DNA from 2 places in the Mycobacterium canetti CIPT 140010059 genome. Region 2 is predicted to be linked to the other one. Evidence: riboswitches for the same ligand, from Rfam matches in the RefSeq annotation. Region 2 holds a riboswitch; the other holds the start of a gene.
The links. Region 2 has a riboswitch for magnesium ahead of MCAN_RS08180 (Rv1535 family protein). Riboswitches for the same ligand answer to the same signal wherever they lie in the genome.
Positions count from the first base shown of each region.

Region 1: linked by a shared signal. The riboswitch ahead of MCAN_RS09525 (PE family protein) and the one ahead of MCAN_RS08180 (Rv1535 family protein) in region 2 are both predicted to bind magnesium.

Region 1 is NC_015848.1:2,082,616-2,093,490, forward strand. Features, by position in the region: gene MCAN_RS09500 (PPE family protein) at 1-787, shown strand, start outside; gene MCAN_RS09505 (PPE family protein) at 899-2,290, shown strand; gene MCAN_RS09510 (PE family protein) at 2,438-4,357, opposite strand; gene MCAN_RS09515 (DUF732 domain-containing protein) at 4,538-4,864, opposite strand; M-box (ykoK) riboswitch at 5,110-5,284, shown strand; gene MCAN_RS09525 (PE family protein) at 5,587-5,886, shown strand; gene MCAN_RS09530 (PPE family protein) at 5,901-7,112, shown strand; gene MCAN_RS09535 (PPE family protein) at 7,436-8,665, shown strand; gene MCAN_RS09540 (PPE family protein) at 8,797-10,209, shown strand; gene MCAN_RS09545 (DUF732 domain-containing protein) at 10,484-10,804, shown strand.
Region 2 is NC_015848.1:1,759,467-1,770,341, forward strand. Features, by position in the region: gene pks2 (sulfolipid-1 biosynthesis phthioceranic/hydroxyphthioceranic acid synthase) at 1-1,106, opposite strand, end outside; gene MCAN_RS08145 (hypothetical protein) at 1,650-2,147, opposite strand; gene fadD24 (fatty-acid--AMP ligase FAAL24/FadD24) at 2,199-3,953, shown strand; gene MCAN_RS08155 (zinc-dependent alcohol dehydrogenase) at 4,070-5,173, shown strand; gene MCAN_RS08160 (carboxymuconolactone decarboxylase family protein) at 5,170-5,736, shown strand; gene MCAN_RS08165 (PaaI family thioesterase) at 5,813-6,247, opposite strand; gene MCAN_RS08170 (NAD(P)H-dependent flavin oxidoreductase) at 6,307-7,434, shown strand; gene MCAN_RS08175 (TetR/AcrR family transcriptional regulator) at 7,431-8,108, shown strand; M-box (ykoK) riboswitch at 8,206-8,375, shown strand; gene MCAN_RS08180 (Rv1535 family protein) at 8,673-8,909, shown strand; gene ileS (isoleucine--tRNA ligase) at 9,216-10,875, shown strand, end outside.

The sequences.
Region 1 (10,875 bases), 320 kb from region 2:
AATGACAGCGTTCACTGAGCCGCCGCAAACCACTAACCATAGTCAGTTGGGGGCCCAGTCCTCGGCCGTCGCACAAACTGTCGCCACCGCGGCCGGCGGCAACCTGCAATCGGCATTCCCGCAGCTGCTCTCCGCGGTTCCCCGCGCCCTGCAAGGCCTGGCATTGCCGACCGCATCACAGTCGGCATCGGCGACGCCGCAGTGGGTTACCGACCTGGGGAACCTGTCCACCTTCCTGGGCGGGGCGGTCACCGGCCCGTACACCTTTCCCGGGGTACTGCCTCCCTCCGGGGTGCCATACCTGTTAGGCATTCAGAGCGTCTTGGTAACCCAAAACGGGCAGGGGGTAAGCGCCTTGCTTGGCAAGATCGGGGGGAAACCAATCACCGGAGCGTTGGCTCCGCTGGCCGAATTTGCCTTGCATACACCAATTTTGGGTTCGGAGGGCTTGGGTGGTGGATCGGTTTCCGCGGGTATTGGCCGGGCAGGCTTGGTCGGAAAGCTATCGGTGCCTCAGGGCTGGACGGTGGCCGCCCCGGAGATCCCATCGCCGGCGGCGGCGTTGCAGGCGACGCGCCTGGCCGCCGCGCCGATGGCGGCCACCGACGGCGCGGGTGCGTTGCTCGGTGGCATGGCGCTGTCGGGCTTGGCTGGCCGCGCTGCCGCCGGTTCTACCGGCCACCCCATCGGCAGCGCCGCTGCACCCGCCGTCGGTGCCGCTGCCGCTGCCGTCGAGGACCTGGCCACCGAAGCCAACATCTTCGTGATACCGGCCATGGACGACTAGCGCCATGTCACGGGAGAGAAGGTTGTCGACACTTTTGCGACCAGCCCCGGTTCGGTATGTGGCCACCGGGGCTGCCAATGGGGTTACGGCCCGTTAAGGAGGGATGCGGTAATGGATTTCGGGGTGTTACCACCGGAGATCAATTCCGGGCGCATGTATGCCGGTCCCGGGTCGGGTCCGATGCTGGCCGCGGCAGCGGCCTGGGACGGGCTGGCCACCGAATTACAGTCCACGGCGGCCGACTATGGCTCGGTGATCTCGGTTCTGACCGGCGTGTGGTCGGGACAGTCGTCGGGGACCATGGCGGCTGCGGCCGCACCGTATGTGGCGTGGATGTCGGCCACGGCGGCGCTCGCTCGGGAAGCGGCCGCCCAGGCCAGCGCGGCAGCGGCGGCCTACGAGGCAGCGTTTGCAGCCACGGTGCCGCCGCCGGTCGTCGCGGCCAACCGCGCCGAGCTGGCGGTGTTGGCGGCGACCAACATTTTCGGTCAGAACACCGGTGCGATCGCGGCCGCCGAAGCCCGCTATGCGGAAATGTGGGCGCAAGACGCAGCCGCGATGTATGGCTATGCCGGCTCGTCGTCGGTGGCGACCCAGGTGACGCCATTTGCTGCACCGCCGCCGACCACCAACGCGGCCGGACTGGCCACCCAAGGCGTTGCGGTTGCCCAGGCTGTCGGCGCGTCGCCCGGCAACGCGCGCTCACTGGTGTCCGAGGTGCTGGAATTCCTGGCAACGGCCGGGACGAACTACAACAAGACGGTGGCCAGCCTGATGAACGCGGTCACCGGGGTGCCGTACGCATCTTCGGTGTATAACAGCATGCTCGGGCTTGGCTTCGCTGAGTCAAAAATGGTCCTGCCGGCTAACGACACCGTAATATCGACCATCTTCGGCATGGTGCAGTTCCAGAAGTTCTTCAATCCGGTGACGCCCTTCAATCCCGATTTGATCCCGAAATCTGCTCTAGGGGCCGGGCTTGGCCTGCGGTCTGCGATCTCGAGTGGTCTGGGCTCGACCGCGCCAGCGATATCGGCGGGTGCGAGCCAGGCCGGCTCGGTCGGGGGGATGTCGGTGCCGCCGAGCTGGGCAGCGGCCACCCCGGCGATCCGGACGGTTGCCGCTGTGTTCTCGAGCACCGGACTTCAGGCTGTCCCGGCGGCCGCAATTAGCGAGGGCAGTCTGCTCAGCCAGATGGCCCTGGCGAGTGTGGCCGGAGGGGCCCTTGGCGGCGCCGCTGCACGCGCCACTGGTGGTTTCCTCGGCGGAGGCCGAGTCACCGCGGTCAAGAAATCTCTCAAGGACAGCGACTCACCGGACAAGCTGCGGCGGGTGGTCGCGCACATGATGGAGAAGCCCGAATCGGTGCAGCACTGGCACACCGACGAGGACGGGCTCGATGATCTACTCGCGGAATTGAAGAAGAAACCGGGCATCCACGCCGTGCACATGGCCGGCGGCAACAAGGCCGAAATTGCACCGACGATATCAGAATCGGGCTAGGGCAGGGTTAGGGCGTGTCTTCCAATTGATAGGCCCCGAGGCAGACACGAGTCGCCACACCGCACCATTGCTTGAGTTGGTTGATGCCCTTGAGATCGGAACCCGAATCCCACAGCAGGAGAATTAGTTTCGTCCCCAGACCGGCGGCTACGGCTGCCCGTTCTGCCCAGGCAAACCGATCAATCCGCCCTTGCCGCCTTGGCCCCCGGGTGCGGGTGGGACACCATCTCCGCCGTCGCCACCGGTACCGATCAGCAGGGCGGCGTTACCACCGTCACCGCCGGCACCGCCAGTGCCCGCACTGCCGCCGGTTCCGCCGGCCCCACCGGTACCGCCACTTCCCCCGGGTCCGCCGTTGCCGATCCCCAGGCCGCTTGACCCGCCTTGGCCACCATCGCCGCCGTTGCCGCCGTCGTTGCCCGACCCGCCGACGCCGCCGGCCCCGCCGATGCCGCCGGCCCCGCCGCTACCGAACAGTAGGCCTCCGCTGCCGCCCGCGCCACCGTCGCTGCCGTCACCTCCGGCTTCCTGAATGATGTTGCCTACTCCGGTCCCACCGGTCGCCCCATTCCCTCCGGCCCCGCCGTTGCCGATCAGAATGGCGGCGCCACCCTGGCCGGCGCTGCCTTCGAAGCCGGTACCTCCGCCGCTGCCGGCGTTACCACCGTTGCCGCCATTGCCGTATAGCACCCCACCTTGGCCGCCGTCACCCCCTGATGCACCAAATTGAATGCTGAGGCTGCCGGCCCCAACGTCACCACCGTTGCCACCGTCACCGCCGTGACCAAACAACCCAAAACCCTGGACACTAATCGGTCCGAAGTTAACGGCACCTACCCAGCCGCCACCGCCAGCAGAGCCGCCAAAGCCCGCAAATCCGTTGGTGCCTGCGTCACCGCCCTGACCCCCGTTGCCGCCGGACGCGCCGCTGCCGAACAACCACCCGCCGTTGCCGCCGTCGCCGCCTGAGCCACCGACCCCGCCGCTCCCGCCGAAGATGGTAGTACCCAGCGCAGACCCGGCCGCTCCATTCCCGCCGTTGCCACCGGCCCCGCCGTTGCCGACTAGGCCCGCGTCACCGCCGTTACCGGCTATCCCGGCCGAACCGCCGGAAGCGCCGTTCATGACGCCCGTTTGAGTGGAGTCGGTGCCGCCGCCGGCGCCGCTGTCCCCACCTTGCCCCCCGTTGCCGATCAGCCACCCGCCCTGGGCGCCGTTGCCCCCGTTGCCTCCTAATCCGCCGCTGCCGGCCGAATCTCCGGCTGTGTCATTAGTGCCTTGTCCTCCCATGCCACCGACCGAGCCGTTGCCGCCGTTGCCGAACAACAGTCCACCGCGACCACCCGAACCCCCGTTTCCGCCGGCGCCCCCATCGAAGCCTGCCGACGCACCCCCGGGCGCTGTGGCGTTGCCCCCGTTTCCGCCGGCCCCACCATGTCCACCGTGACCATAGATCCATCCACCGGCGCCGCCGTTGCCGCCGGACCCGCCCGCATTCCCGGGTTGACCGGCTGCGCCGTTGGCACCCGCCCCGCCCTGGCCGCCATTGCCGCCGCTACCCCATAGCCCAGCCGACCCGCCGTTGCCGCCATTCTGGCCCGTCCCGCCGGACCCGCCGTTGCCACCGTTGCCGTATAGCCATCCGCCATCGCCACCGTTTTGCCCGGTTCCTGCGACCCCGTTGGCACCGTTGCCGATAAGCGGACGCCCGGTCAGCGTCTGCACGGGTGAATTGATGGCATCGAGGGCGGTTTGGCCCACGATTTGCAATGGTGACGAGTTGGCTGCCTCGGCGCTGGCGTACTGGGCCGCCCCCGCGCTCATGAGCTGGACGAACTGCTCATGGAATGCGACCGCGTGGGCACTGAGCTCCTGGTATGCCTGCCCGTGCGTTGCGAACAGCGCCGCAATCGCAGCCGACACGTCGTCAGCGCCCGCAGGCAGTAACGCCGTTATCGGGACCAACGCTTCGGCGTTGGCCCGGCTAATCGCCGAACCAATGGTTGCTAGGTCCTTTGCCGCTGCATCGACAAACGCCGGCGCCACGATCATCTGCGACGTCCACACCTCCTGGCCGTTGTCGTCGCATGGGGAATCCATACGACCGCCAAAGGAATTTTGGAACCGACGCCAACGTTACAGTTTTGCGGACCCGCTATGGGGTGCATTCACCAGATTCACTGGCAACGATGTGAACCCCGTGTCACCCCAAGCGGGGTCAATCCACTGATTACTCTCTAGCCCAAACTATTTCGCGCTGACGCTGGTTTTAGTGATCTGGTGGGGGCAATAGACATGCGCGGAGATCGCAGCGAACTTGCAACAACCGTCCATCGAAAACCCGGGATTGCGGGTCCGCAGCTCGTTGACGACCTGAAGACCCGATTCGCCGCTTTCGACTAACGCGCATACGGCCTTGCCCGATGCTATGGCTTGATCCGGGTGGCTGTAGGTAATGCCTGCCCGCTCTAGCGAGGCAAGAAAGACCGCGTCGTCACCGCTGGGCCCCGCGTGGGCCGGAACCGCCAAGCCGATCATCAACGGAATGCTGAGTAGCGTTGACACAGCTCTCATAGACAACGATTCTCCCGGAATTGCGCTTCTCTTGCGGCGCAACCGGTTACCGCGTTATTCCAATACGTTACGGCTGCGCTAACTTCCCGTCTCAGGGTGTTCGGGTTGCGCTGGACCTGAAGGTCGTCTGCTGACCGGCGTTGTCTGCTCGCTGGCTAACAGCCGATCTTGATAGCCTCCGGGGCATCGGATGAGTCAAGCCGTTGGGTTGACGCGCGTCGCTACGAGTGTCACGATTACCCTTGCAAGCACCTCGCTAGGTGAGGCGTCTGCGCGGATATAGGCCACTGACCTCGAACGTCGAAAGACGCCCAGGGTCAGGACAGCTCTTCCCGGCTTAAGGGTTGAGCCCAAGTGGCTTCCGGCTGGACCGGCCGGATACGCCGTGTGGTGCCAAAGCTCTGACGAGAGGGGTGCCGAGTTCGGTGGTCTGCTGGGCTGTCATCCCTTTGTGCTGTGCATCGGCATCCCCGTGTGCCCTGGCCGTGAGGAGGTGAGAGCGAAATGAGTCCCGGCGATAGTCCGTATCCGAGATCGACGACCGTTTCGTTCCGATCCGACCCCGGCGCCGTTTTCGCACTCTGAATCGGCCTTCCTGTTCGAAATCCGTTATTTCGCAAGCTCGTTACTTCGCGGCCATGTGTGATTGACGTTCACGGGAAGTAGCCACGACAGAAGCGGTCATAGGCCTCCGGGTTCGGTCGTCTGTCAGGAGAAGACCCATGGCGTTTGTTCTTGTCTGTCCAGATGCGCTGGCCATCGCGGCCGGTCAGTTGCGCCATGTTGGATCGGTGATAGCCGCGCGGAATGCGGTCGCGGCACCGGCAACTGCCGAATTGGCCCCGGCGGCCGCTGACGAAGTATCAGCTTTGACTGCAACACAATTCAACTTCCATGCCGCCATGTACCAAGCGGTCGGCGCCCAGGCGATCGCCATGAATGAGGCGTTCGTCGCGATGTTGGGCGCCAGCGCGGATTCTTACGCGGCTACCGAAGCCGCCAACATCATTGCTGTGAGCTAACGAGGAGATCAACGATGACTGCCGCACTTGACTTCGCCACGTTACCGCCCGAAATCAACTCGGCGCGTATGTATTCCGGCGCGGGCTCGGCCCCGATGCTGGCCGCAGCGTCAGCCTGGCACGGCTTGTCCGCAGAACTGCGCGCCAGCGCACTGTCATACAGCTCGGTGCTTTCGACGCTGACCGGTGAAGAATGGCACGGTCCGGCGTCGGCATCGATGACAGCCGCGGCCGCCCCCTACGTGGCCTGGATGAGCGTCACCGCCGTCCGGGCCGAGCAGGCCGGGGCACAGGCGGAGGCTGCCGCTGCAGCGTACGAAGCCGCGTTCGCAGCAACGGTGCCCCCGCCGGTCATCGAGGCCAACCGCGCCCAGCTCATGGCGCTGATCGCCACCAATGTGCTAGGCCAAAACGCCCCCGCGATCGCGGCCACCGAGGCCCAGTACGCCGAAATGTGGTCCCAGGACGCGATGGCCATGTACGGCTACGCCGGCGCCTCGGCAGCCGCTACCCAGCTGACCCCGTTCACCGAGCCGGTGCAGACTACCAACGCGTCCGGCCTGGCGGCCCAGTCGGCTGCGATTGCCCACGCCACCGGCGCCTCGGCTGGTGCTCAGCAAACGACGCTGTCGCAGCTGATCGCCGCCATACCGTCTGTACTGCAAGGACTTTCGTCATCGACTGCAGCCACGTCCGCGTCGGGGCCGTCCGGATTGCTGGGCATTCTCGGGTCTGGATCTTCCTGGCTCGACAAACTCTGGGCGTTACTGGACCCCAACTCCAATTTCTGGAACACGATAGCTTCGTCCGGACTGTTCTTGCCGAGTAACACGATTGCGCCCTTTTTGGGTCTACTCGGCGGCGTGGCAGCTGCGGATGCGGCCGGGGATGTGTTGGGAGAGGCCACCAGTGGCGGGCTCGGTGGCGCGCTGGTGGCGCCGCTTGGCTCAGCGGGCGGGCTAGGCGGCACTGTCGCGGCCGGCCTGGGCAACGCGGCCACCGTCGGAACCTTGTCGGTGCCGCCGAGCTGGACGGCGGCCGCACCACTAGCCAGCCCCTTGGGCTCCGCGTTGGGAGGCACACCGATGGTGGCACCGCCCCCAGCAGTGGCGGCCGGCATGCCCGGAATGCCTTTCGGCACCATGGGCGGTCAAGGCTTCGGGCGTGCCGTGCCCCAGTATGGCTTCCGCCCCAACTTCGTCGCACGACCGCCCGCCGCCGGGTGATCCCGTAGGGGGTGGGTTCCCTGGAAAGCGCCAGGGTCACGATGGCGCAGCCGAATAGCCGACAGTGCTTTTCTCTGCGAATACCGGAGTTGGTCGCGCGAAGTCATTTCCGTTTAGCGCGTTCACCAGCGCAGGCGGGCCAGGCTCAATAAGCGGAAATTTCTCGGGCGAAGCACCCGTGCAGCAGCGCAAATAGATGGGATCGGCAGGACGTAGACATTGGGATATCTGGTGAAGTTCATAAGAGCTTGACCAGTTGGTGGGCAGAACTACGCGAGCGTGATTAGCATGGCGGCCATCGAGGGGACCGGAGGTCAGGGATGTTGGATTTCGGGGCGCTACCACCGGAGATTAATTCGGGGCGAATGTACGCGGGTCCGGGATCCGGACCGTTGCTGGCCGCCGCAGCGGCCTGGGACGCGCTAGCCGCCGAGTTGTACTCCGCGGCGGCGTCCTATGGCTCGACGATTGAGGGCCTCACCGTAGCACCGTGGATGGGTCCCTCCTCGATCACGATGGCCGCCGCGGTCGCTCCATATGTGGCGTGGATTAGCGTCACCGCCGGCCAGGCCGAACAGGCAGGGGCCCAGGCCAAGATCGCTGCGGGCGTTTATGAGACGGCATTTGCGGCAACGGTGCCGCCACCGGTAATCGAGGCCAACCGCGCTTTGTTAATGTCGCTGGTCGCCACGAACATCTTCGGGCAGAACACACCGGCGATCGCGGCCACCGAGGCCCACTACGCGGAGATGTGGGCGCAAGATGCGGCCGCGATGTATGGCTATGCCGGCTCGTCGGCCACTGCGTCGCAGTTGGCGCCGTTCAGCGAGCCGCCGCAAACGACCAATCCGTCGGCAACGGCCGCTCAATCAGCCGTCGTCGCCCAGGCCGCCGGCGCCGCGGCCAGCTCTGACATCACAGCGCAGCTGTCCCAGTTGATCAGCCTGCTACCCAGCACCTTGCAAAGCCTGGCGACAACAGCGACCGCGACGTCGGCCAGCGCTGGTTGGGACACCGTCCTGCAAAGCATCACCACTATCTTGGCGAACCTCACTGGGCCGTACAGCATCATCGGGCTGGGCGCTATACCTGGCGGCTGGTGGCTGACGTTCGGCCAGATCCTCGGCCTAGCCCAAAACGCCCCAGGTGTGGCCGCCCTACTGGGCCCGAAAGCCGCCGCCGGCGCGTTGTCGCCATTGGCGCCGCTACGGGGCGGGTATATCGCAGATATCACGCCTCTCGGTGGTGGGGCCACAGGGGGCATCGCCCGTGCGATCTACGTCGGGTCGCTCTCGGTCCCGCAGGGCTGGGCCGAGGCCGCACCGGTGATGAGGGCGGTCGCATCGGTATTGCCGGGCACCGGCGCCGCCCCCGCCCTGGCCGCCGAGGCACCAGGTGCCTTGTTCGGCGAGATGGCCCTGTCGAGTCTGGCCGGACGCGCGCTGGCAGGAACCGCGGTGCGCTCTGGTGCCGGAGCTGCTCGCGTCGCAGGCGGTTCCGTCACCGAAGACGTCGCCAGCACGACCACCATCATCGTCATACCCGCGGACTGACAGGACTTTCGAGATGGCACTTGAACTGGGCGTTAGCCCCCACCGGAGGGGGGAGAAGGACGGTGTCATCGCCACTGTGGCCGGTGGCTGGCGGCCAGCCAGTTAGCGGCCGGTTGAGGAAAGGTGTGGCAATGGATTTCGGATTGCAGCCACCGGAGATCACCTCCGGGGAGATGTACCTAGGTCCGGGCGCCGGTCCGATGTTGGCTGCGGCAGTGGCCTGGGATGGGTTGGCGGCCGAATTGCAGTCCATGGCGGCCTCCTACGCCTCGATCGTCGAGGGCATGGCGAGTGAGTCATGGTTGGGTCCGTCGTCGGCCGGTATGGCCGCTGCGGCCGCACCATATGTGACCTGGATGTCGGGTACCTCGGCACAGGCCAAGGCGGCCGCTGACCAGGCCAGAGCCGCGGTGGTCGCCTACGAAACCGCGTTCGCGGCGGTGGTGCCACCGCCGCAGATTGCGGCCAACCGCAGCCAGCTCATATCGCTGGTGGCGACCAACATTTTCGGACAAAACACCGCCGCGATCGCAGCCACCGAAGCCGAATACGGCGAAATGTGGGCCCAGGACACCATGGCGATGTTCGGCTATGCCAGCTCCTCGGCGACCGCCTCGCGGCTGACCCCGTTCACTGTACCGCCGCAGACCACCAACCCGTCCGGACTTGCCGGCCAGGCGGCCGCAACGGGGCAAGCGACCGCCCTAGCGAGCGGCACCAATGCGGTGACAACCGCGCTTTCGAGTGCAGCGGCGCAGTTTCCGTTCGACATCATCCCGACCCTGCTGCAGGGCCTGGCCACACTCAGCACCCAATACACCCAACTCATGGGCCAACTCATTAACGCCATCTTCGGGCCGACGGGCGCAACGACCTATCAGAACTTGTTTGTCACCGCAGCCAACGTCACCAAGTTCAGCACGTGGGCCAACGACGCCATGAGCGCGCCCAACCTGGGAATGACGGAGTTCAAGGTGTTCTGGCAACCCCCGCCGGCGCCCGAGATCCCCAAATCGTCGTTGGGTGCCGGACTTGGCCTGCGGTCAGGGCTTAGCGCGGGCCTGGCCCACGCCGCATCGGCGGGTCTGGGTCAGGCGAACCTGGTGGGAGACCTGTCGGTACCGCCCAGTTGGGCCTCAGCTACCCCGGCGGTCAGGCTAGTTGCCAACACATTGCCGGCCACCAGCCTGGCTGCGGCCCCCGCGACACAGATCCCAGCAAACCTGCTCGGTCAGATGGCTCTGGGGAGCATGACCGGAGGTGCCCTCGGTGCCGCCGCCCCCGCCATCTACACGGGCAGTGGCGCCCGGGCCCGCGCCAATGGGGGAACGCCCAGCGCTGAGCCGGTCAAGCTGGAGGCTGTCATCGCGCAGCTACAAAAGCAACCGGACGCAGTGCGACACTGGAATGTCGATAAGGCCGATCTTGATGGCCTGCTGGATCGATTGTCGAAACAGCCCGGCATCCACGCGGTACACGTGTCGAACGGCGACAAACCCAAGGTTGCCTTGCCCGATACTCAGTTGGGTTCACACTCAACGTGATTCGAAATCCACACTGATACTGGAGGTGATTACCGGCTGAAGCAAAGCGCATTGGAAATCCAGGCTTAGACCATTGCCATGTGGCCGTGAGATTCGTCACGTCTTGACATCCGCGTCCGGCGGGTCACCTTCGACCGCGGTCAATGTCATTGGTAGGTAAGGGCTTTGCTGTACTGATGGCCGAATTTTGACTCGAAAAGTATGTCGGGCCCTCGCAGCAGATCTGCCGCAGGACGCGATGCAATTACAACGCACGATGGGACAATGCAGACCTATGAGAATGCTAGTAGCGCTCCTGCTGAGCGCCGCCACCATGATCGGCCTAGCCGCACCCGGGAAAGCCGATCCAACAGGCGACGATGCCGCCTTCCTTGCCGCGTTGGACCAGGCCGGCATCACCTACGCTGACCCAGGCCACGCCATAACGGCCGCCAAGGCGATGTGTGGGCTGTGTGCTAACGGCGTAACAGGTCTACAGCTGGTCGCGGACCTGCGGGACTACAATCCCGGGCTGACCATGGACAGCGCGGCCAAGTTCGCTGCCATCGCATCAGGCGCGTACTGCCCCGAACACCTGGAACATCACCCGAGTTAGCGGGGCGCATTTCCTGATCACCGCGGTGGTGCGCGGTGGTGTGGTGCGTCCGAGGGGGTTGCGATGCACCC
Region 2 (10,875 bases):
GCCTTCATCAGTCCCAGCGCTCCAGCGGCCGACTGGGTGTGGCCGAAATTGGTCTTCACCGATGCCAGCGCGCAGGGGCCGTCGTTGCCGTATACCTCGGCCAGGCTGGCGTATTCGATGGGGTCACCCACCGGGGTGCCCGGGCCGTGCGCCTCGACCATGCCCACCGTAGCCGGGTCCACACCGGCCACATCCAACGCCTCCCGATACGCCGCGACCTGCGCGGACCGTGATGGTGTCGCGATATTGACGGTGTGGCCGTCTTGGTTGGCGGCCGTGCCACGAATTACGGCCAGGATCCGGTCCCCATCGGCCAGCGCATCCGGCAACCGCTTGAGCGCCAACATGACACAACCCTCACCGGAGACGAAACCGTCCGCGGAAACGTCGAACGCATGACAGCGCCCGGTCGCAGACAACATGCCCAACGCCGAGCCCGAGGCGAACCGCCGCGGTTCGAGCATCACGTAGACACCGCCGGCTAGCGCAATGTCGCTTTCGCCGTCGTGCAGGCTACGACAAGCCAGGTGAATAGCGGTGAGGCCAGACGAGCATGCGGTATCTACCGTGATCGCGGGACCCTGCAAGCCCATGGCGTACGCCACCCGCCCGGATGCGAAGCAGGCATTGGTGCCCGTGTTGCCGTACGGCCCTTCGAAAGTCTGGTTGTCGGCGTGTACCAATATGTAGTCGGTATGAACCAACCCCACGAAAACCCCTGTCCGCGAGGCCATCTGGTTCGGTGTTAGGCCGCCGTGCTCCATGGCTTCCCAGGAGGTTTCCAGCAACAAGCGGTGCTGCGGATCGATCGCTATCGCTTCTTTCTCCCCGATCCCGAAGAACTCGGGATCAAAGTCGCCGACGTTATCGAGGAACGCGCCCCATTTGCAGTCGGTGCGTCCGGGCACGCCGGGTTCGGGGTCGTAGTACTCGTCGATGTCCCAGCGGTCGGCGGGGATCTCGGTGACCAGATCGTCGCCCCGCAGCAACGCCTCCCACAACCGATCGGGTGAGTCGATGCCCCCCGGCAGCCGGCACCCCATACCAATGACAGCTACCGGCGTAACACGTGTCCTATCCACGGTCTTTGTTCTCTCCTTACCCACGGTTCAAGCTTTTGCCAGCGGCGTATCGTCGAACTTCGGTCCGGGTTGATAGAACCGCAGCACCAAACGCACCCACCGACCCCCACGCTTCACGCCAACCCTTTAGTTCATTGGCGTGAACAGCAGCGTAGCCGGTTGCCCCGATATATGTGGAAAAATCGTTCGGACGTACAAAAAAAGTTCCTGACGCTGGCGTCAACTCGAAACTGCCTCGGAAGTCATGATTGATTCATCAGTCAATATTAAAGTCGCAGCTCACAACTATAATCCGCCGGTGCAGCGGACAATTGCGGAAGCGCCGGACGCCTCGCGGTCCGATGTCGCCTTTCCCTGCCTCGTCGTCAATATCTGATGGTGGACGACCGCCCGTGCCGGACCGGCTTAGGTAGCCAGCCGGGCTTCGCGCCACGCAATTTGCCTAGTCGTGGAAGACGGATTGCCGAAGTGTCGAAGGCAACCCGAACTCCGATGTTCAGGTTATGCCAATTGGTGCCCGGAAATCCCCGAAATCGAAAATGTTACGTGCAGGTTTCACTGAGCGGATCAAGGCCGTCGTCGCTGAAGCTGGGCGGCTGGGGCGACATCGTGCGATCCGCCCTCGGCGATGCGCACGTACGCCGATTGTATCGTCTCTGGATGCCGCGCGATCGAGCCCTGCGCGATCGGACTACTGGGGGACAACGCGGTGACGGTGCTCTCCTCGTGAAACTTGTTGACCCACATGCACGCTTGCGCGCCGATCCAGCCATCGCCGAATACTCTGGCATTCATCCGGTCCAGTTGTATTGCGATGACCGCAGACAGCAGAAGCGCGCCGGCCGGCATCGAGGCACGACGGGAACGGAAGCCGCCACCTAGAGGATCCAACGAGCATCTATGCTTTTCCCTTCCCACGGCCGCGCGTGAGGCATCCTCGCTGTGCAGCACCGCCAGGTCAGGGATCAACGCGCCGACTATTTCTCCGTCGATGTGGCTGGACTGCACCTGCTCCGTCTCTCTTTGCTGCCACCAGCGCCAGGTTGGTTGTGGAAGCTGAGTCACCGTCGGGCGAAACCGTCAGCGTTGACGAAGCGTTAGAGGTAGTGTGCTGCCGTGGTCGCGTCTTCGATTCCCACCGCGCTGCGCGAGCGCGCCAGTGTGCACCCCAATGGTGCGGCCATCACCTACATCGATTACGAGCAGGACTGGGCCGGTGTTGCCGAAACCCTGACCTGGTCTCAGTTGTATCGGCGAATGCTCAATGTCGCCGAGCCGCTCCGGCATGTGGGGGCGACCGGTGATCGGGCAGTGATACTGGCACCGCAGGGAATCGAATACGTCGTTGGATTTCTCGGCGCGTTGCAGGCCGGACGTATCGCGGTTCCGCTGCCGGTTCCACATGCCGGCGCCCACGATGAGCGTACGATTTCGGTGCTAAGCGACACTTCGCCCGCTGTCATTCTGACGACGTCGGGGGCCGTTGACGATGTCAGAGAATGCGCTCAGCCACAGCCAGGCCAGTCCACACCATCAATCGTTGAGCTTGATTTGCTGGACTTAGATTCTCGGCAGCGCTCCCGCAGCCCTGGCGCGCGCCCAACCGGCAGGGATACGCCGGAAACCGCGTATTTGCAATATACTTCGGGATCCACCCGTACGCCGGCCGGTGTCATGGTCTCGAACAAAAATGTCTTCGCCAATTTCGAGCAGATCGTGGCCGACTTCTTTGCGCCCGAGGGGGGCGTCGTCCCGCCGGACCTCACTGTGGTGTCTTGGCTGCCGCTGTACCACGACATGGGTCTTCTATTAGGCGCGATCATGCCGATCCTGGCGGGTGTACCCACCGTGTTGACGAGTCCGGTGGGGTTCCTTCAGCGGCCGGCTCGATGGATACAACTGCTGGCACGTAACGGTCGCACGATTTCGGCAGGACCGAATTTCGCTTTCGAGTTGGCGGTGCGTAAGACGTCAGACGACGACATGGACGGACTTGACCTCGCCGGCGTGCACACCATCCTCAACGGCAGCGAGCGAGTACACCCGGCGACCCTCAAACGATTTGCTGAACGGTTCGGCCGCTTTAATTTTGCCGCCGCGGCGCTGCGGCCCGCGTATGGCATGGCGGAAGCAACGGTGTACATAGCGACCCGTAATGTGAACGAACCACCAGAAATCGTCGACTTCGAATCCGAGAAACTGCCTGCGGGCCAAGCGATCCGGTGCCCGAGCGGAAGCGGCACACCGCTGGTCAGCTACGGCGTCCCACGGTCACAGCTAGTGCGCATCGTTGATCCAGACACGTGTATCGAGTGTCCGCAGGGATCGGTCGGTGAGATCTGGGTGCAAGGTGGCAACGTCGCGTCCGGCTATTGGCACAAACCCGAGGAGAGCAAGCGCACGTTTGGCGCCAGGATTGTCACCCCTTCGGCGGGCACACCCGAAGCGCCTTGGCTGCGAACCGGGGATTCGGGTTTCGTCTCCGGCGGCGAGCTGTTCATCATCGGCCGCATCAAGGACCTCTTGATTGTGTATGGGCGCAACCACGCTCCCGACGACATCGAGGCGACCATCCAGGAGATAACCTCCGGCCGCTGTGCGGCGATCGCGGTCCCCGACCACGGCACCGAAAAGCTGGTCGCGATTATCGAACTCAAGAAACGGGGAGACTCCGACGAGGATGTGGCGGACCGGCTGCGCATCGTCAAGCGTGACGTCGCCGCGGCGATATTTGATTCGCACGGTCTGAGCGTGGCCGATCTCGTTCTGGTGTCGCCCGGGTCGATTCCCATCACCACCAGCGGCAAGATCAGGCGGGCACAGTGCGTCCAGCTTTACCGACGGCGTGAGTTCACCCGGTTAGACGCTTGACTGCATCGTTGGAGCTTGTTTTCCATTGTGCTACAACCGGTTTGCTGTCTCTGTGGCCCAGTGTTAGTGGGCCGCTCGGCATTGACTGAGCACGACACGATTCCTAGTGTGCTGGTATGTCGGACGGCGCGGTGGTACGGGCATTGGTATTGGAGGCGCCGCGCAGGCTGGTCGTGCGCCAGTACCGGCTGCCGCGCATCGGCGATGATGACGCACTAGTGCGGGTAGAGGCCTGCGGGCTGTGCGGCACCGATCACGAGCAATACACGGGCGAGCTGGCCGGTGGGTTTGCCTTCGTACCTGGCCACGAGACGGTCGGGACGATTGCGGCCATCGGTCCGCGGGCGGAGCAGCGGTGGGGCGTGTCGGCCGGCGACCGAGTAGCCGTCGAGGTATTCCAGTCGTGTCGGCAGTGCGCTAACTGTCGTGGCGGCGAGTACCGGCGTTGTGTACGGCATGGCCTCGCTGACATGTACGGGTTCATCCCGGTTGACCGAGAGCCTGGCCTGTGGGGCGGTTACGCCGAATATCAGTACCTGGCGCCGGATTCGATGGTGTTGCGGGTGGCCGGTGACCTCAGCCCGGAAGTGGCCACCTTGTTCAACCCGCTGGGGGCGGGAATACGTTGGGGAGTAACGATTCCCGAAACCAAACCGGGCGACGTCGTGGCGGTGCTGGGTCCAGGAATCCGGGGGCTGTGCGCCGCCGCGGCGGCAAAAGGGGCCGGTGCCGGGTTCGTGATGGTGACCGGGTTGGGACCCCGTGACGCCGACCGGTTGGCGCTGGCGGCACAGTTCGGAGCCGACCTCGCCGTCGATGTTGCGATCGATGACCCGGTCGCCGCCCTGACCGAACAGACCGGTGGGCTGGCAGACGTCGTTGTCGACGTGACCGCCAAGGCGCCAGCGGCATTCGCACAGGCGATAGCGCTAGCCCGGCCCGCCGGGACCGTTGTTGTCGCCGGCACCCGGGGCGTGGGCAGCGGGGCACCGGGATTTTCGCCCGACGTCGTTGTGTTCAAGGAGCTGCGTGTGCTTGGCGCCCTCGGCGTAGACGCCACCGCCTACCGGGCCGCGCTTGATCTGTTGGTGTCCGGTCGATACCCCTTCGCAAGCCTGCCTCGCCGCTGCGTGCGGCTCGAAGGCGCCGAGGATCTGCTGGCTACCATGGCCGGTGAACGCGACGGTGTCCCGCCTATCCACGGAGTGCTCACACCATGACAACATCCCGCGTGCCCCTGTTGCCGGTCGACGAGGCCAAAGCTGCTGCCGACGAAGCGGGCGTGCCCGACTACATGGCTGAGCTCAGCATCTTCCAAGTGTTGCTGAATCATCCGCGACTAGCGCGGACCTTCAACGACCTGCTCGCCACCATGCTGTGGCACGGGACCCTGGACTCACGGTTGCGTGAGTTGGTGATCATGCGGATTGGTTGGCTCACCGACTGTGACTACGAATGGACCCAACACTGGCGGGTTGCTTCAGGGCTTGGCGTGTCGGCCGACGATCTGCTCGGTGTACGGGATTGGCAAGGGTACAACGGGTTCGGGCCCGCTGAGCAGGCCGTCCTGGCGGCCACCGATGACGTGGTGCGCGAGGGCGCGGTGAGTGCGCAGAGCTGGTCGGCTTGCGAGCGGGAATTACATTGCGACAAAGTGGTTCTCATCGAACTCGTTACGGTGATAAGCGCATGGCGAATGGTCGCTTCGATCCTGCACAGCCTCGAGGTCCCACTGGAAGACGGCGTTTCCAGCTGGCCGCCCGACGGCCTTTCGCCAAGGTGACTGCGCCGAGCGTGTAACCATGGCGAGATTCCGCCGGCGATTTTTCCGCCCTGAGTGCACGTTCGGCGCAGAAGCACTAGACGATCCGGTAGGTCTGCACAGCGTGAGCGACGATGTTCCCGTCGGGATCGGTTGCGGTGATCTCGGTGAAGGTGAGTTCCTTGCGGCGTCGGGCAGTGCGCGCATGACAGAGCAAGTCACACCGCTTGGCGGCGCCGGTGTACTGGATGCTCATCGCGACCGTGGCGGCGCGGGTGCCCCTGTCGAAGTCGTGGTTCGACCAAGCGGCGGCGGCACCGGCGGTGTCCATCACCGACGCGATCACCCCACCGTGAAAGTAGGTGCCGTCATTGGTGAGGTCGGTGCGAAACGGGAGTCGGATCACGACGTCGTCGGGTTCGTAGCGTTCGAACACGATGCCGAGCCCGCCGATGAACGGCGTCCTCGGCATCAGCTCACGCACCGCCTGGCGACGTTTGTGCTGCTCTTGGGCGGTCAACGGGTCGGACATGGCAGGTAATCTACCCTATTAGATTGACATATCAATCAATAACTCTTAGCGTCGTCGCAATGCGGACCAGAGTCGCCGAGCTGCTCGGTGCTGAGTTTCCAATATGCGCGTTCAGCCACTGCCGGGATGTGGTGGCGGCGGTGTCCAATGCGGGCGGGTTCGGGATCCTCGGTGCCGTCGCACATAGCCCCAAACGGCTGGAGAGCGAGCTGACCTGGATCGAGGAGCACACGGGTGGCAAGCCGTACGGAGTCGACGTGCTGCTGCCGCCCAAATACATCGGCGCCGAGCAAGGCGGTATCGATGCCCAGCAGGCCCGGGAGCTCATACCCGAAGGGCATCGCACCTTCGTCGACGACTTGCTGGTTCGCTATGGCATCCCCGCGGTCACCGACCGGCAGCGTTCGTCCTCGGCCGGTGGGCTGCACATCTCGCCCAAGGGTTATCAGCCGTTGCTGGATGTGGCCTTCGCCCATGACATCCGGTTGATCGCCAGCGCGCTCGGGCCGCCGCCACCGGATCTCGTGGAGCGCGCCCACAACCATGACGTGCTGGTTGCCGCCCTAGCCGGCACGGCGCAGCACGCGCGGCGACACGCGGCTGCGGGTGTTGACCTGATCGTCGCGCAGGGCACCGAGGCCGGAGGCCACACCGGCGAGGTGGCGACCATGGTTCTGGTTCCCGAAGTCGTCGATGCGGTGTCGCCAACGCCGGTGCTGGCCGCGGGCGGGATCGCCCGTGGCCGCCAGATCGCTGCGGCGTTGGCCCTGGGGGCGGAAGGCGTCTGGTGCGGGTCGGTCTGGTTGACCACCGAAGAAGCCGAAACGCCCCCGGTGGTCAAGGACAAGTTTCTGGCCGCAACATCCTCGGACACGGTGCGGTCCCGGTCGCTAACCGGCAAGCCGGCGCGCATGCTGCGCACGGCCTGGACCGACGAATGGGATCGGCCTGACAGCCCCGACCCGCTTGGCATGCCGCTGCAGAGCGCGCTGGTCAGCGACCCGCAGTTGCGCATCAACCAGGCCGCCGGCCAGCCCGGGGCCAAGGCTCGTGAGCTGGCGACCTACTTCGTCGGACAGGTCGTCGGCTCACTCGACCGGGTGCGGTCGGTCCGCTCGGTGGTGCTTGACATGGTCGAGGAGTTCATCGACACCGTCGGGCAACTGCAGGGGTTGGTGCAAAGGTGAGCCGCGCTAGCGCGCGGCGGCGCCGAGCGGTCAGCGATGAGGACAAGTCGCAACGGCGCGACGAGATCTTGGCCGCGGCCAAAATAGTGTTTGCTCACAAGGGTTTTCATGCCACCACCGTCGCAGACATCGCCAAGCAGGCCGGCCTGGCGTACGGGCTGATCTACTGGTACTTCGACTCCAAGGACGACTTGTTCCACGCCTTGATGGCCGGTGAAGAGGAGGCGCTGCGCGCGCATGTCGCGGCCGAACTGGCCCGCGTTGGCGGGTCTACCGAGGCGCCGCTTCGGGCCCTGTTACAGGCCGCGGTACAGGCCACGTTCGAGTTCTTCGAAACCGACAAGGCTACCGTCAAACTACTGTTCCGTGACGCTTACGCGCTTGGGGGCCGATTCGAAGAGCATCTCGGCGGAATCTACGAGCGGTTCATCGACGACATCGAAGCCGTCGTTGTTGCCGCTCAACGGCGCGGTGAGGTTGTCGAGGCCCCGTCCCGGATGGCCGCGTACACGTTGGCGGCGCTGGTGGGGCAGTTGGCACACCGACGGCTGAATACCGACGATAACGTCACCGCCGCCCAGGTAGCCGACTTCGTGGTGTCGCTGGTGCTAGACGGGCTGCGTCCGCGTGCACTGGCGGTCGGGGCCCGCGGTGGTCGGGCCGCCCGAACCTGAGCAAAGGCTGCCAAATACATGGTGAACGCGTAAGGATTCGCGACACCCGCCCGGATCACGTTGACCGAGACGGGTAGGTCGTGCATGATCGGTCCGGTAAGCACCTCGTTAGGTGAGGCGGCTACACGAACATAGGCCACTGACCCCGAACGTCGAGAGACGCCCCGGGTCAGGACAGCTCTTCCCGGCTTAAGGGTTGAGCCCAGGTGGCTTCCGGCTTACCGGACACGTCGTGTGGTGCCGAAGCTCTGACGAGAGGGGTGCGGATTTCCGGCAGTTGCCGGCATCTCTGTACTCCTGTGACGCGCTTTATCGTGCGGACAACCGTACGTGTCGTGGCCGTGAGGAGGTGAGGGACGCATGAGTTCCGGTGACAGTCCGGACCGATATCCGGGCTCTGTTTCGTCCCGATCCGGTTTCCGGCGCGACGTTTTGCGCTGAGTCGTCAAACCAAGATCAGCCTTCTTGGATCGGAACCGCTACGGGACGGGACCAACTCGGTTCAGTCCATATGTGCTCGTTTTGATTTCCGTCCTCGCTTGCAACTCCGTCTAGGAGGCGATCATGACCGCTGCTCTGCACAATGACGTAGTAACCGTAGCTTCGGCCCCCAAGCTGCGGGTGGTGCGCGATGTGCCCCCGGCCCCCGCGTCCAAGAAGGTTGCTCGCCGGCTCGACGCGCAGCCTTTCGGCACCGGAGGGGACCCGCTGGTCGACGGGGCAGCTCGTTTGCTGAGCATTCCGCTGCGCCACCTCTACGCCGCGTTGTGGCGCGTCGGGCTGCTCGAGGTCCAGGCCTAGTCCGATGGGCAGGCAGCCGACCTTGCGCCGCGATGTGGATTTGCGGCGCTGGGCGACAATCCCCGTAGAATCAGGGGAACGGCATCGATCCGGCGATCACCGGGGAGCCTTCGGAAGAACGGCCGGTTAGGCCCAGTAGAACCGAACGGGTTGGCCCGTCACAGCCTCAAGTCGAGCGGCCGCGCATCGGCGTGGCAAGCGGGGTGGTACCGCGGCGTTCGCGCACCGGCGTGGCGTCGTCCCCGAGCCTGGATTGCAGGCACGCAGTGCCGAACGGTGCTGGGGCCTGGGGAGACGACGCGCAAAGTGACCGATAACGCATATCCAAAGCTGGCCGGCGGGGCACCCGACCTCCCGGCACTCGAACTCGAGGTCCTCGACTACTGGTCCCGTGACGACACCTTCCGGGCCAGCATTGCTCGCCGCGATGGCGCCCCCGAGTATGTGTTCTATGACGGGCCGCCGTTTGCCAACGGTCTGCCGCATTATGGGCACCTGCTCACCGGCTACGTCAAAGACATCGTGCCGCGATATCGCACTATGCGCGGTTACAAGGTGGAGCGTCGCTTCGGCTGGGACACTCACGGGCTGCCCGCCGAACTCGAAGTCGAGCGCCAGCTTGGCATCACTGACAAATCCCAGATCGAGGCCATGGGTATCGCCGCCTTCAACGATGCCTGCCGCGCATCCGTGTTGCGCTACACCGACGAGTGGCAGGCGTATGTAACTCGGCAAGCTCGCTGGGTCGACTTCGACAACGATTACAAGACGCTCGATCTGGCTTACATGGAGTCGGTGATTTGGGCCTTCAAACAGTTGTGGGACAAGGGCCTGGCCTACGAGGGCTACCGGGTGCTGCCGTACTGCTGGCGCGACGAAACTCCGCTGTCGAATCACGAACTGCGGATGGACGACGACGTCTACCAAAGCCGCCAAGATCCCGCGGTAACGGTGGGCTTCAAGGTGGTGGGTGGCCAACCAGACAACGGGCTAGACGGTGCCTACTTGCTGGTGTGGACGACGACTCCGTGGACCCTGCCGTCGAACCTCGCAGTTGCGGTAAGCCCGGACATCACCTACGTACAGGTCCAGGCGGGCGATCGCCGTTTCGTACTGGCCGAGGCACGGCTGGCCGCTTACGCCCGCGAACTCGGTGAAGAGCCCGTGGTGCTCGGCACCTATCGCGGCGCCGAACTGCTGGGCACCCGCTACCTGCCGCCGTTTGCCTATTTCATGGACTGGCCCAACGCTTTTCAGGTGCTAGCAGGCGACTTTGTAACGACCGACGATGGCACCGGCATCGTGCATATGGCACCGGCCTATGGTGAGGACGACATGGTGGTCGCGGAGGCGGTCGGTATCGCGCCGGTGACTCCGGTCGACTCCAAGGGACGCTTCGACGTCACCGTTGCCGATTACCAAGGGCAGCATGTCTTTGACGCCAACGCGCAGATCGTCCGGGACCTGAAGACCCAAAGCGGCCCGGCTGCGGTGAATGGCCCAGTGTTGATTCGTCACGAAACCTACGAGCACCCTTACCCACACTGCTGGCGATGCCGTAACCCGCTGATCTACCGGTCGGTGTCGTCGTGGTTCGTCAGGGTGACGGACTTCCGAGACCGCATGGTGGAGCTAAACCAGCAGATCACGTGGTATCCCGAACACGTCAAGGACGGCCAGTTCGGCAAGTGGCTGCAGGGCGCCCGCGATTGGTCGATCTCCCGGAATCGCTACTGGGGTACCCCGATTCCGGTATGGAAATCCGACGACCCGGCCTACCCGCGCATCGATGTCTACGGCAGCCTCGACGAGCTGGAGCGCGACTTCGGCGTACGCCCGGCCAATTTGCACCGGCCCTACATCGACGAGCTCACCCGTCCCAACCCAGACGATCCGACTGGCCGTAGCACGATGCGACGCATTCCCGATGTGCTCGACGTGTGGTTCGACTCGGGATCCATGCCGT